Regions from separate parts of the Citrobacter koseri ATCC BAA-895 genome, predicted to be linked through region 1. Evidence: riboswitches for the same ligand, from Rfam matches in the RefSeq annotation. Region 1 holds a riboswitch; each other region holds the start of a gene.
The links. A riboswitch is a leader RNA that binds a small molecule or an ion and turns the genes downstream of it on or off. The one in region 1 is predicted to bind cobalamin.
Positions count from the first base shown of each region.

Region 2: it holds a riboswitch for cobalamin, as region 1 does, so the genes downstream of both, btuB (TonB-dependent vitamin B12 receptor BtuB) here and CKO_RS05460 (ABC transporter substrate-binding protein) in region 1, are expected to answer to the same signal.
Region 3: it holds a riboswitch for cobalamin, as region 1 does, so the genes downstream of both, CKO_RS03485 (cobyrinic acid a,c-diamide synthase CobB) here and CKO_RS05460 (ABC transporter substrate-binding protein) in region 1, are expected to answer to the same signal.

Region 1 covers NC_009792.1:1,235,163-1,239,451, reverse strand. The annotation lists gene dauA (C4-dicarboxylic acid transporter DauA) at 1-1,242, shown strand, start outside; gene CKO_RS05465 (GNAT family N-acetyltransferase) at 1,356-1,916, shown strand; cobalamin riboswitch at 2,117-2,342, shown strand; gene CKO_RS05460 (ABC transporter substrate-binding protein) at 2,542-3,591, shown strand; gene CKO_RS05455 (FecCD family ABC transporter permease) at 3,658-4,289, shown strand, end outside.
Region 2 covers NC_009792.1:2,801,205-2,805,493, forward strand. The annotation lists gene murI (glutamate racemase) at 110-961, opposite strand; gene btuB (TonB-dependent vitamin B12 receptor BtuB) at 906-2,774, opposite strand; cobalamin riboswitch at 2,840-3,029, opposite strand; gene trmA (tRNA (uridine(54)-C5)-methyltransferase TrmA) at 3,144-4,244, shown strand.
Region 3 covers NC_009792.1:769,358-773,646, reverse strand. The annotation lists gene cbiB (adenosylcobinamide-phosphate synthase CbiB) at 1-635, opposite strand, end outside; gene CKO_RS03485 (cobyrinic acid a,c-diamide synthase CobB) at 632-2,011, opposite strand; cobalamin riboswitch at 2,111-2,284, opposite strand; gene pocR (transcriptional regulator PocR) at 2,583-3,494, opposite strand; gene pduF (propanediol diffusion facilitator PduF) at 3,700-4,289, opposite strand, start outside.

The sequences.
Region 1 (4,289 bases):
ATCGGGACAATGCAGATTAAAGATTTTCTCGGTCTGCAAATGGCCCATGTGCCGGAGCATTACCTACAAAAAGTCGGGGCGCTGGTTATGGCGTTGCCGACCATTAATCCGGGCGATGCCGCTATTGGCGTGGTGACACTCGGTATGCTGATTTTCTGGCCGCGTCTGGGGATTCGTCTGCCGGGCCATCTTCCGGCGCTGCTGGCGGGCTGCGCCGTTATGGCCGTGGTTAATCTGCTGGGTGGCCATGTGGCGACGATTGGTTCACAGTTCCACTATGTGCTGGCCGATGGTTCGCAGGGCAACGGCATTCCTCAGCTGCTGCCGCAGCTGGTGCTGCCGTGGAATCTCCCGGATTCAGATTTCACGCTAAGCTGGGATTCATTGCGGGCGTTATTGCCAGCCGCTTTCTCGATGGCGATGCTGGGGGCGATTGAATCCCTGCTGTGCGCGGTCGTGCTCGACGGCATGACGGGCACCAAACACAAAGCAAACAGCGAACTGATCGGCCAGGGGCTGGGGAATATCGTGGCGCCGTTCTTTGGCGGGATCACCGCGACGGCGGCGATCGCCCGTTCTGCGGCAAACGTGCGCGCAGGCGCGACCTCGCCCATTTCCGCCGTTATCCACGCAATTCTGGTCATCCTCGCCCTCCTCGCGTTGGCTCCCCTGTTGTCATGGCTGCCGCTTTCCGCCATGGCCGCGCTGCTGCTGATGGTTGCGTGGAACATGAGTGAAGCCCACAAGGTGGTCGATTTACTGCGACATGCGCCCAAAGATGACATCATCGTGATGATGATGTGTATGTCGCTGACGGTGCTCTTCGATATGGTGATTGCGATCAGCGTCGGGATTGTCCTGGCTTCCCTGCTGTTTATGCGCCGTATTGCCCGTATGACGCGCCTCGCGGCGGTAAACATCACGGTTCCCGATGATGTGCTGGTATTACGCGTTATCGGGCCGCTCTTTTTCGCCGCCGCGGAAGGGTTATTTACCGACCTCGAATCACGCATTGAGGGTAAACGCATTGTGGTGCTGAAGTGGGACGCCGTTCCGGTACTGGATGCCGGTGGTCTGGACGCCTTCCAGCGCTTTGTGAAGCGTTTGCCGGAAGGTTGTGAACTGCGCGTCAGTAACGTGGAATTCCAGCCGCTGCGTACCATGGCCCGCGCCGGTATCAAACCCATTCCGGGTCGTCTGGCATTCTTCCCGAACAAAGATGCCGCGCTGGCGGATATCTAATCCCGACTGCCGGTCTGTATCTCAACAGACCGGCAAGTTTTCTTATTGAAAACTGGTTTTCTGCGTCTGGCTTGTTATTATCGTTTTCCTGATATTTGTTAGCGATAACCGATATGAAACCAACCTCTCCGTTTGTTTTTCGTGAAATAACGCGGGACGATATTCCTGCCGTACAGTCCTTTATTATTCGGCATCTTAATCTTTATTTTAATGCCGGAAGAGCATTACCCACTGCGAGTGACGACGTATTCGACCTCCAGGGAAATTATCTTGAGCGGGAAAGAAACCAATTGTTCGGCGTCTGGAATGAACAACAGCAGATAATTGGGACGCTGGCGATATGTCAGTACGATGACAGAATAGAGATGTTGCACGGTCGTTATAATTTACCGGAGACAGCTGAGATTTGTCGCTGCTATGTCGATCAGCATTATCGCAGGCAAGGTATTGGCAGCCAACTGGTCTCGCTGGCTGAACAATTTTGCGAGCAGCAACACTATAAAATATTATATTTGCACACCCATCATTTTTTACCCGGCGGGTATCAATTCTGGCGGCGAAATCTGTTTAACGTCTTCATGGATGTGGGCGACGAGTGGCAGATCGTGCATATGGAAAAACCGTGTAAATATATTGTTACCAGCGACAATATTGATAACATTCACTGTTTATAATAACGCCTTCTTTCTCATCGCGATTAATTGATCAACGTCAATCAATTCTCATTTGCCTTTCCGTTATTACTTGCGGTTGCAATAATCACCACTCCAACAAAAACACAACCATTTGAATTTAAATTAATTAATATAAAAATCACCATAAAGTATGATGTTTTTGTTCTTTTTTCATACGGTTGACGAGGTTATTGATTGCCGATACAGTCGCCAGTGACAGTATTCATAACACAGCCGTTGTTTTGAAAGGAATATGGTGCGGATTATTTTAATCTCATTCCATAGCTGCCCCCGCAACTGTAGGCGGATACCGAATATCTGCGTGTGGTTATTGTAACCACCGGTCACTGTAAAGATTTGCTTTATGGGAAGGCCGATATTCTGATTACCGTGAGCCAGGAGACCTGCTGTCAGGGTTGTACACATTGAGTGGACGGGATGGTCCATGGGATGATTTATTTGGCATAAATACCATTATGAATTGATGAGCCTATTCCTGCTGAGATTTTGCATTCTCATAATTTCATCATTCAATGTCATCTATCGTCATGTACCTGTCCCGATATATGGAACCAAATAAACCATGACCAGACGTTCAGATTCTGGCATGTACAGGACGATAACAATGTACGCAGACTTTACTTTACCTCATAAAAAATACCTTCTGGCTGTGGCTGGCGCAGCGTTATTATTCACATCAGGATTGACTCATGCGGCAAAAACAGTCTATCCGTTGACGATTAAAAACTGCGGCCGTGATATTACCTTCAATAAAGCCCCGGAACGCGTTGCCACGGTCGGGCAAAACAGCACTGAAATTCTTTATTCCCTGGGACTGGCCGAGCGCGTTGTCGGCACATCGCTGTGGTTCGGCCCCGTCCCGGATGCTTACAAAGCGGCAAATGAAAAAGTGGCCGTGATTGCGCAGAACATCCCCAGCTTTGAAGGCATTATTGCCAAAAAACCGGATTTGGTCGCCAGTCAGTTTGAATGGCAAATTGGGCCTGCCGGAACCGTCGCCTCTTACGAGCAGTTTAGCGAGTTGAACGTGCCGGTATATACCGCGCCTGCGGACTGCGCTAAAGACAACGAAGACGGTGGCGACGGTGTACGTAAAGGCATGTTTGATATTGCTATGGTTTATCAGGAAGTCTCCGATCTGGCGAAAATTTTTGACGTGCAGGACAAAGGCGATGAATTGATCGCCAGTCTGAAGGCCCGTGAAGCTGCCGCCAAAGACAAAATTGCCGGAATGGATAAAAACGTCTCCGCCGTATTCTGGTTTTCCAGCGCCGATCTGCAACTGGACCCCTATGTGGCCGGGAAATTTGGCCCTGCCGCATGGATCGCCCAGACGCTGGGGGTGAAAAATGTGATTGATTCTGCTGAAGAGTGGCCAACCGTTGGCTGGGAAACCATCGCGAAAGCCAGCCCGTCCGTCATTGTTCTCGGTGAAATGAGCCGTCGTCGTTTCCCGGCAGATGACTGGCAGGTCAAACTGGAATATCTCAAGTCCGACCCCGTGACTAAACTCATCCCCGCCGTGAAGGAGAACCATCTGCCGGTGGTGGATGTGCAAACAATGAACGCCGGCATCAGAACGATAGATGGCGTCGAGAAACTCGCAGATGCGTTGGTTGAATACGGTCTGGCACATCCGAAAACGGCTCAATAATCTTTATGTCGCGCTATGTCTTACCGGGCATAGCGCGCCTCTGGTATTCAGAATTGCAGGTAGATGATGAGCGAAACTCGCAGGACGCGTCGCGCTGTCGGCCAGTTAACGATAAGAATCGGGGGACACGCCCTTTGGGTCAGCGTGCTGATGTGCTGCGTTCTATTGGCGGGGATCTCCATTGGCGAGACGTTTATCCCCTGGCAGCATGTTATCCATACGCTTTCTAACCAGTTCTTTGATACGCGCTATGCCGTTGATGCGCTGGATGCGGGCATTATCTGGAACTATCGCCTGACGCGGGCGTTGGTTTCTGCCTGTTGTGGCGCGTGTCTGGCGGTTTCCGGCGTCGTATTGCAGTCATTGCTACGAAACGCGCTGGCAGAGCCTTATCTACTGGGGATCTCTGCCGGCGCCTCGACCGGCGCTGTTCTGATCGCCTTAACAGGGCTTGGCGCTGGGATCGTCAGCATGTCGCTCGGGGCTTTTATTGGGGCGTTAACGGCTTTTCTTTTCGTGGCGTTACTGGCGATCGCCGCCGGGGGGAGACAGGGAAGCGCCACCACGCAAATCATCCTGGCCGGGATCGCCAGTTCACAGTTATTTAATGCCCTCACCTCGCTAATCATCACTCGCTCAGCGAATGCAGAACAGGCTCGTGGGATTATGTTCTGGCTGCTGGGCAATCTGAGCGGCGT
Region 2 (4,289 bases), 1.6 Mb from region 1:
TGTGCCGTTGTTCCGTGTCAGTGGAGGCGCATTATAGGGAGTTATTCCGGCCTGACAAGGGGAAATTCAAAATTATTTTCCGACTGCTTTCTTTTTAAGCAAAACCACCTCAAACCGCCAGTTTTTCGAGCGTTTCGAAACCGTAACGCTGTAAAACGGGTATTAATTGCTCGGTCTCTGGCGTCATTGCCATGCAGAAAGCAATATTAGCCTCCGCTGATTTGGCATCCGGCGCTTCATGCTCTAACAACCAGGCCGTGCGACGCGCAATCGCCGCCCCGGAATCCACCAGCCTTGTCCCTTCAGGAAGGACCTGCAACAGTTCTTCCTGTAATAGAGGGAAATGGGTACATCCCAGAACAACCGTGTCGGGCGGTTCCGGCATCCGCAGCCAGGGTCTCAGGATACGGCGTAGTTCTTCCAGCGATACGGGTTCACCGTGCAGTTTGGCTTCCGCCAGTTCCACCAGTTCTGCCGATCCCAACATCGCTATCTGACATTCATTCGCGAATCGCGCTATCAACTCATGGGTATAAGGGCGTTTTACCGTGCCACGCGTTGCCAGCAACCCGACGATGCCGTTGGCGGTCAGCCTCGCAGCGGGTTTAATCGCAGGAACGACGCCCACAACCGGGAACGCGAATTTTTCACGCAATGCAGGAAGAGAAACCGTACTGGCCGTATTACAGGCGATTACCGCAAGTGAGAGAGGATAACGCTGCTGCACTGCGGTAACGATCTCGACGACGCGCTCGACAATAAACGCTTCGCTCTTTTCCCCGTAAGGAAACGCGACGTTATCGAAAGCATATATATAGTGGAGATTCGGCAGGAGATGCCGAATCTCATCGTAGACCGACAACCCACCAACGCCGGAATCAAACACCAGCACGGTGGGACGTGGATCAGAAGGTGTAGCTGCCAGACAAGTAGTACTCTCGTCCTGCAGTTTGGTAGCCATAAGCTGTCTCGTAATCTTTATCGAACAGGTTGGCGATTTTACCACGAACTGTCAGGCGATCGGTGATCGGATACGATGCAGAAACATCAACAGTGCTATAGCTCGGCAAGATTTGCTGGGTGTTATTGTACTGGGAGGTGTTGTTATCGTAGCGCTTGCCGTAATACTGCCACGATACATCCATATCGACGTTAAACATCGTCCAGTCCAGTTGATACTTCGCCTGGCGCTTCGAGCGTCGGGCTAACACTTCACCGTTGTCGTCATTACGCGGATCGACATATTGCAACGTGACACGATGGCTAAAGATGCCGGTATCAAAGCTGCCCGTCCATTCCACGCCTTTAATGGTTGCCGCATCAATATTGTCATACTCACCCTGGTAGGTGTTTGGATCAAAGTAGTAGGTGATCAGGTTAGTAATCTTGTAATGGTAGGCAGACAGGCGCCAGTCCAGCGGACCAGTGAGCCCTTCCAGCCCGGCCTCCCACTGTTTAGACTCTTCCGGTTTCAGGTTAGGATTCGCGTTGATGCCAAAACGGGTAGAACCAAACTGCTGCCCCAGAGATGGAGACAGGAACCCGGTACCATAGCCGATAGTTACTCGATAGTTGTCGATAAACTCCCATCCAGCCGTCGTCTGCCAGGTGCCATGCCAGCCAAACTGTTCATCATGATCTTCACGCCCTGAAGCCTCCAGCGTTACATCACCGAATTGTTGCTGACCGGTCAGGTATAAACCGGTGTTATCGCGTTTATATGTGTCCGACATCACGGTATCGGATGAGGTCAAACGCTGCTGCTGCCAGTCTACGCCAGCGCTAACGGAACCGTGCCCCACGATAAGGTTATTACCCCATTGCAGGTTACGCTGGGTCATGCGATCGAGCGTCGTACCGTCATGATAGCGACCATAAATACTGCTGTAGTTATAGTCCTTCACCTTCTGGTAGCTGGCGAGAAGTTGTGAAGAGTAAATCCCGGAGTTGAATTTCAGACCTGCGTCCCAGCTCTGATTGTAGAGTTGCGATTCATCAGCACTGTAGGCCGGAATAGACGGCGGGCTTCCCAGATCGTAATCAGAGTTGTTGGTATAACTGTGACCACGGAAAAAACCATCGAAATTATCATTAAATTTATGTTCGAGGCTGCCCCAGAATGCCTTGCTGCGAAAACCATCGCGGTCGCGATCGTGATCCCAGGTTGAGCCGGGCTGTACGTTAAAGCCTTTATTGCCCTCATAAGAACCCGCTACCGTGGCGACAGTGTCGCCAAAGCGATGGCGCAACGTACCGTCATATTGCTGATAACCTTTTGAACCAACGCCCGCGGTAATTTTTGACTGTTCTTGATCGGAGTGCGTAATAACGTTAATGACCCCACCCATTGCGCCGGAACCATAAATCGCCGAGCGTGGTCCACGAATGTATTCCACGCGTTGCACCAGCGATATTGGAATCTGATTCAGATCGGGGTTATTCGTAATGCCGGGGCGGGTCATGGGAACACCATCGACCAGAACCAATACCTGTTTGGCTTCCGTACCACGAATAAATAAAGAAGAAGACTGCCCCATGCCGCCGTTTTGATTGATATCAACGCCTGGCAGGCGGCGCATCACATCATTCAAATTCTTCGCTTGCCAGCGGTCGATATCCTCACGCGTCACGACATCAGCAGGCGCCAGTACGGTATTAACCGGTTGTTGAAAACGATTTGCGGTGACGATCAGGGTGTCTGGGTTAGTATCCTGCGCCCAGCCAGAAAATGCCGTGACGGAGAGCGCCGTCAGCAGCGAAGATTTTTTAATCATTGTAAAGCATCCACAATATAAGAAGGATGCCGCAGGCTTCATCGATAGTACGCGATGATGAACACCAGATGCGACGTTAGCCGGCAGGTCTTCGGGCTTGGAAAGTTATCCTCAGGATACAAGAGACGATGACTTCCCGCCGGGTGGCAGTGTCTGCTTATGCTCTCATCTCACCTTTCCTTACCGCTGCGCGTCAGCTCCAGATTCGCACTGGATTCCCTATTAACTCACAGGACCGGCTCACGGATGCTACATTCTGTAACAATCTACGTCCAGACCGCATATCACAATATCGGAAATCATCAATGACTGGACATCTGATGAGCAATCCCTACAATCCCCGCGTACTTTTATTTTTCAGGATGCATCATGACCCCCGAACACCTTCCGACAGAACAGTATGACGCGCAGCTAGCCGAAAAAGTGGTGCGCTTGCAGAGTATGATGGCGCCGTTTTCTGACCTGGTCCCGGAAGTGTTTCGCTCGCCAGCCAGCCATTATCGGATGCGCGCCGAATTTCGCCTGTGGCATGACGGCGACGACCTGTATCACATCATTTTTGAGCAGCAGACAAAAAGCCGTATCCGCGTCGACAGCTTCCCGGCGGCCAGCGAGCTGATTAACCAGCTGATGACGGCGATGATTGAAGGCGTGCGCCATAATCGCGTCCTGCGCCATAAGCTGTTCCAGATTGATTACCTCACCACGATGAGCAATCAGGCGGTGGTTTCTCTGCTGTACCATAAAAAGCTGGATGATGAGTGGCGCCAGGAAGCGGAAACGCTGCGGGATGCGCTGCGAGCGCAGAACCTGAATGTGCATCTGATTGGCCGGGCGACCAAAACCAAAATCGAGCTGGATCAGGATTACATTGACGAACGTCTGCCCGTGGCGGGAAAAGAGATGATCTACCGTCAGGTGGAGAACAGCTTCACGCAGCCCAATGCCGCAATGAATATTCAGATGCTGGAGTGGGCGCTGGATGCAACCAAAGCGTCGAAAGGCGACCTGCTTGAACTGTACTGTGGCAACGGCAACTTCTCATTGGCTCTGGCGCGTAACTTCGACCGGGTGCTGGCAACGGAAATCGCCAAACCGTCAGTCGCCGCAGCGCAGTACAACATTGCCGCTAACCATATTGATAACGTGCAGATCATCCGTATGGCCGCCGAAGAGTTTACGCAGGCGATGAACGGAGTACGTGAGTTTAACCGTTTGCAGGGTATCGACCTGAAGAGCTATCAGTGTGAAACGATTTTTGTCGATCCGCCGCGTAGCGGGCTGGACAGTGAAACCGAGAAAATGGTGCAGGCGTATCCGCGTATTTTGTACATTTCCTGCAACCCGGAGACGCTGTGTAAGAACCTGGAAACATTAAGCCAGACGCACAATGTGTCACGTCTGGCTCTGTTCGATCAGTTCCCGTATACGCACCATATGGAATGCGGCGTGTTACTCACTGCCAGGTAAAACGTAGGCCGGATAAAGTGGTTACGCCGCCATCCGGCGATATGC
Region 3 (4,289 bases), 470 kb from region 1:
AGACGCGCCGGGATAACGTTCGCAATATCATCCAGACGGGCGCTGACCATACCAATGGCGCGATATTTTTCGTGTTTATAGCCAACCATTGAATCGAGGGTATTTACGGCTTTGTACGCCATTGCCAGTGGCGCGCCGCCCAAAAAGAGGAAAAAAAGCGGGGCGATGATGCCGTCTACGGTGTTCTCGGCGACCGTCTCCACCACGGCACGATTAACCTGTTCAGGCTGTAACTGTGAGGTATCCCGTCCGACAATCCATGACAGCTTCTCGCGGCTTTCAGCTAAATCGCCCGCCCGCAGCGGGCGTTCAACATCGCGGGCAGCATTCGCAAGACAGCGGCCAGCCAGCACGGTAAAAATCATCCAGATCTCTACCAACCAGCCAAACCAGGGATGGATCTCGCTCGCCAGCGCCAGCACGCCCCAGGAAACCGCCCACGTCACGCCGACCACCACCAGCCACATCACCGCTCCGCCAATGCGCAGCGATCTGTCACTATGGCAGTAACGCCGCACAACACGTTGAGTTGCTGAAATTAAATTGCCAATCCAGCGTACCGGATGCGGCCAGTTCTGCGGATCGCCAATAACGAAATCAAGAAGCCAGGCGATACACCACGCAAGCACGGTCATAGCGCCTCCCTTCCTGCCGCCAGCCAGTGGTTCAGCATTGCAGGACGTTGTGCGAAATGAACGTGAAGGTAGCTTGCGAAGGTATTTCCCACCTGCCAGCCGCCAGACCACTCCTGCAATGTCTTACCATCGCGGACTTTACGGCACGCCATCACCGCCGGGTTTTCCGGGAGAAAATCAGAATAGTGGAACTCATGTCCACGCAGCACTTCGCCCGCCGCCGCCAGCAGCGTTTGCTCTCTGGCCTGCGCTTCGCAGTAGCCAAAGCGGGTCAACCGTTTCCCCATTTTGCTGTGCCCCGGAATCACATCCACCATCCGATGAATCTCTCCACTGGCGTCCTCCAGGGTACTGCCGAGGTACATCAGCCCGCCGCACTCTGCATAAATCGCCACGCCGCGCTGATGGGCGGCGCGCATTTGCGCCAGCATTGGGGTGTTCGCCGCCAGCGCAGCGGCGTGTAGCTCGGGGTATCCGCCTCCCAGCCAGATCATCTGGCATTCCGGCAGCGTGCTGTCATGCAGTGGACTGAAACGCGTCATCGTTACGCCGGTACGTTCCAGCAGTTTGATGTTATCGGGATAGTAAAAGTTAAACGCTTCGTCATCCGCGATGGCAACGGTAAGTCCTTTTCCCGCCTGCGGGTCGGGTAACGCTGGCCACTCGCCAGCAGGCAGCGCGGTTAGCTGACTCAGGGAAAGAAGCGCATCAATGTCCAGCGTTCGTTCAAGCGTATCGGCAAAATCCTGCCACGGCTGTTGATTAACGACGGACTCACGCGCGGTAATCAGCCCCAGATGACGCTCCGGCAACGCCACGCCTTCCACTCCGGGAACATAGCCAAGCACCGGTAGCGAACAATAGCGTTCAATCGCCGTTTTCAGGAGTTGGTAGTGAGTTTCGCTATTAACGCGATTAACAATCACGCCAGCGATATTGAGGTCAGGATCAAAGTGCTGAAATCCCATTACCGTCGCGGCAATAGAGGTAGAAACGGCTTTACCGTCCACCAGCAAAATCACGGGGCAGCCCAGCTGTTTCGCCATCGCCGCCGTACTACAGTAGTTCGGGTCGGTGCCATAGCCGTCATAGAGTCCCATCACGCCTTCGATCACCGCGACGTCCGCCTGCTGCATGTGTTCACAAAACAGCGCGTTAAGCACGGGCTCCGGGAGCATAAAGCTGTCGAGGTTACGGGACGCACTGCCGCATACTGCCGTATGCCAGCCGGTATCGAGATAATCAGGGCCGACTTTGCATGGCTGAACACGCATTCCACGTCTTTTCAGCAGACTCAGCAGACCAAGCGTGACGGTGGTTTTACCACAGCCGCTTCCGGTCCCTGCGAGAATAAATGCGTGAAGCTTTGCCGCCATACCCTGATCCTGTTCAGGGTGGTAGAGGTATTGTTTAGCTGCGTATTACCCCAGTCTTTCGACTGTACGCTACTGAGCAACCCACTTCCCACCGAAGTTGTTGGTAAATACCGACAGGCAGGTCTTCTGGCTTAGCGTCCTCCTCGCCCGTCCTTCCCAATCTTGCGATCAGTGGTCTTACGGGGTCGTCAGCATCACAGCAGCGGGGGCTGCGGGGGATTCTCACCCCCTTCCCTGACACAAATGTGCCAAACCTGTCGGCTGATGTTATGAGCATCACTTTCTCGCTCATAACGACAATTAAATTTTAATTACCTGTTACGCGCCATTATGCCAACGCAATGGTGTAATGACGCCTGTTTTGAATGAAACACTGCGCAAAAGAATAATGAAACCTATTCATAATGACACTGTATCTCATCACAAAAATAAAAACTGGCTCAGTTTATCCTTCAGATAACATTATTTTGTTGCGCTATGACAATTTATTGCTCTGCTATAGTTTTTTTCATTTTATAATGACTGACATACAATACGATATCAAAAATCGGCAATAGCAAAATATTGCTATTTATGCGGACTCGGCGGACGAATTATCATTTATTTGCTGACGGAAAGCCTGTGGCGTGATCTGATAGGTCTGACGGAACACTTTGCAAAAATAACTGGTTTGAGAAAAGCCTAAATTACGTGCAATGCTGGCGATACTCCAGTCACTGTGACAAAGCAGCTCTCTGGCGCTGGCCATGCGCTGTTGGTTTACCCAGGCATTAAAACCGATTCCCTGATATTTCTTGAATAACTTACTAAAGTAGTACGGGCTGAGGTAGACGTGAGAAGCGACATCTTCAAGGCGAAGATCGTCCGATAAATGCGCGTCAATGTAGCGTAACGCTTTCTTCATTTTGCTGTCGTGGGGATTGGGCCCACGTTGCGAACGAGCAGGTTCCGCTTGCGGCGGATTGTCTTTGATAACAACAAAATTAAGTTGTTTTTTAAGGCAATTTTCCACAATCAGCTTCAGCAGATCCGCAGAGGCTATCACCCGCGCGTAGTCCATTTCGGGGACGTTTCGGAACTCATTCAACAGTTCAGGATCGGCCTGCCAGCGATCATCGACATTAAGAATATCAACCAGTCCAACATCATCGCTTAAACGTACCTGACCGCATAACACAAACCCCACCAGATGACCGGCAATCACCAAAGGAATGGAGAAATCGGTTAGCCCGGCATGGCAACGATAAATACAGGGCTGATCTGATTTTGACGCTTCCAGCCCCCCGCAGCGATCGCTCATACGGCAACGAATACTGTGTTGAGGATGTTGACGCATTAGCTGACAAAAAGGCGTGAAATTGAATAACTCAGAAATTTCATCACCGTGAATATTGACAACCACGACCGCCAGACTGGTGGCTTGTGCAAAATCCTGTGCGATTTTATTAATGAGTTCTGAGTTCAGGGCACTCGCAGAAATCATGATAAAACCCCTCAGTTAATTTATTGTTGCAAATAGAACATTTATTTCACATTTACCTTTCATCATCACCATACTGTATTAGTGATAAAAAAGTATAAGGGACAATAACAAAAGTCTCCCATCCGTGGGAGACGTTTTGACCAGTTCGTGAAACCAGATCACGAAATGATTTTACGTGTTTCAAAAATACATACATCCCGTCGTGTTAACGTCCATTTTCCTCCAGCTTACAGGTATTGCACGGTAAATTTTTACCAATCAGGTAGCGATAAACCGCAGCTCCGGCGCAAGCTCCGACAATCGGCGCAATAATCGGCACAATAAAATAAGGAATATCGCGCCCACCGGTCATGGCAATGTCTCCCCAACCGGCAAACCACGCGAATAATTTTGGACCAAAATCACGCGCCGGATTCATCGCAAACCCCGTAAGCGGCCCGGTAGACGCCCCGATAACGGCAACCAAAATACCGATAAGCAAAGGCGCCAGCGGCCCTTTAGGAACCCCATTGCCATCATCGGTCAGCGCCATGATCATCCCCATCAGAATCGAGGTAATGACCACTTCGACCAGCGCCGCCTGCCATACGCTCAGCGCGGCTGCCGGGTAGGTACTGAAAATACTGGCAAGTTGCAGACTCTCCACGCTGCCGCGCACCATATGGTTCGCCGCTTCAAACTCGGTAAATAAGCTACCGTAGAGCAGATAGGCCAACAGCGCGCCGCCGAACGCTCCGGCAACCTGAGCGATGGAATAAGGCAAGACCTTTCGCCCAGGGAAACAGGCAAACAACC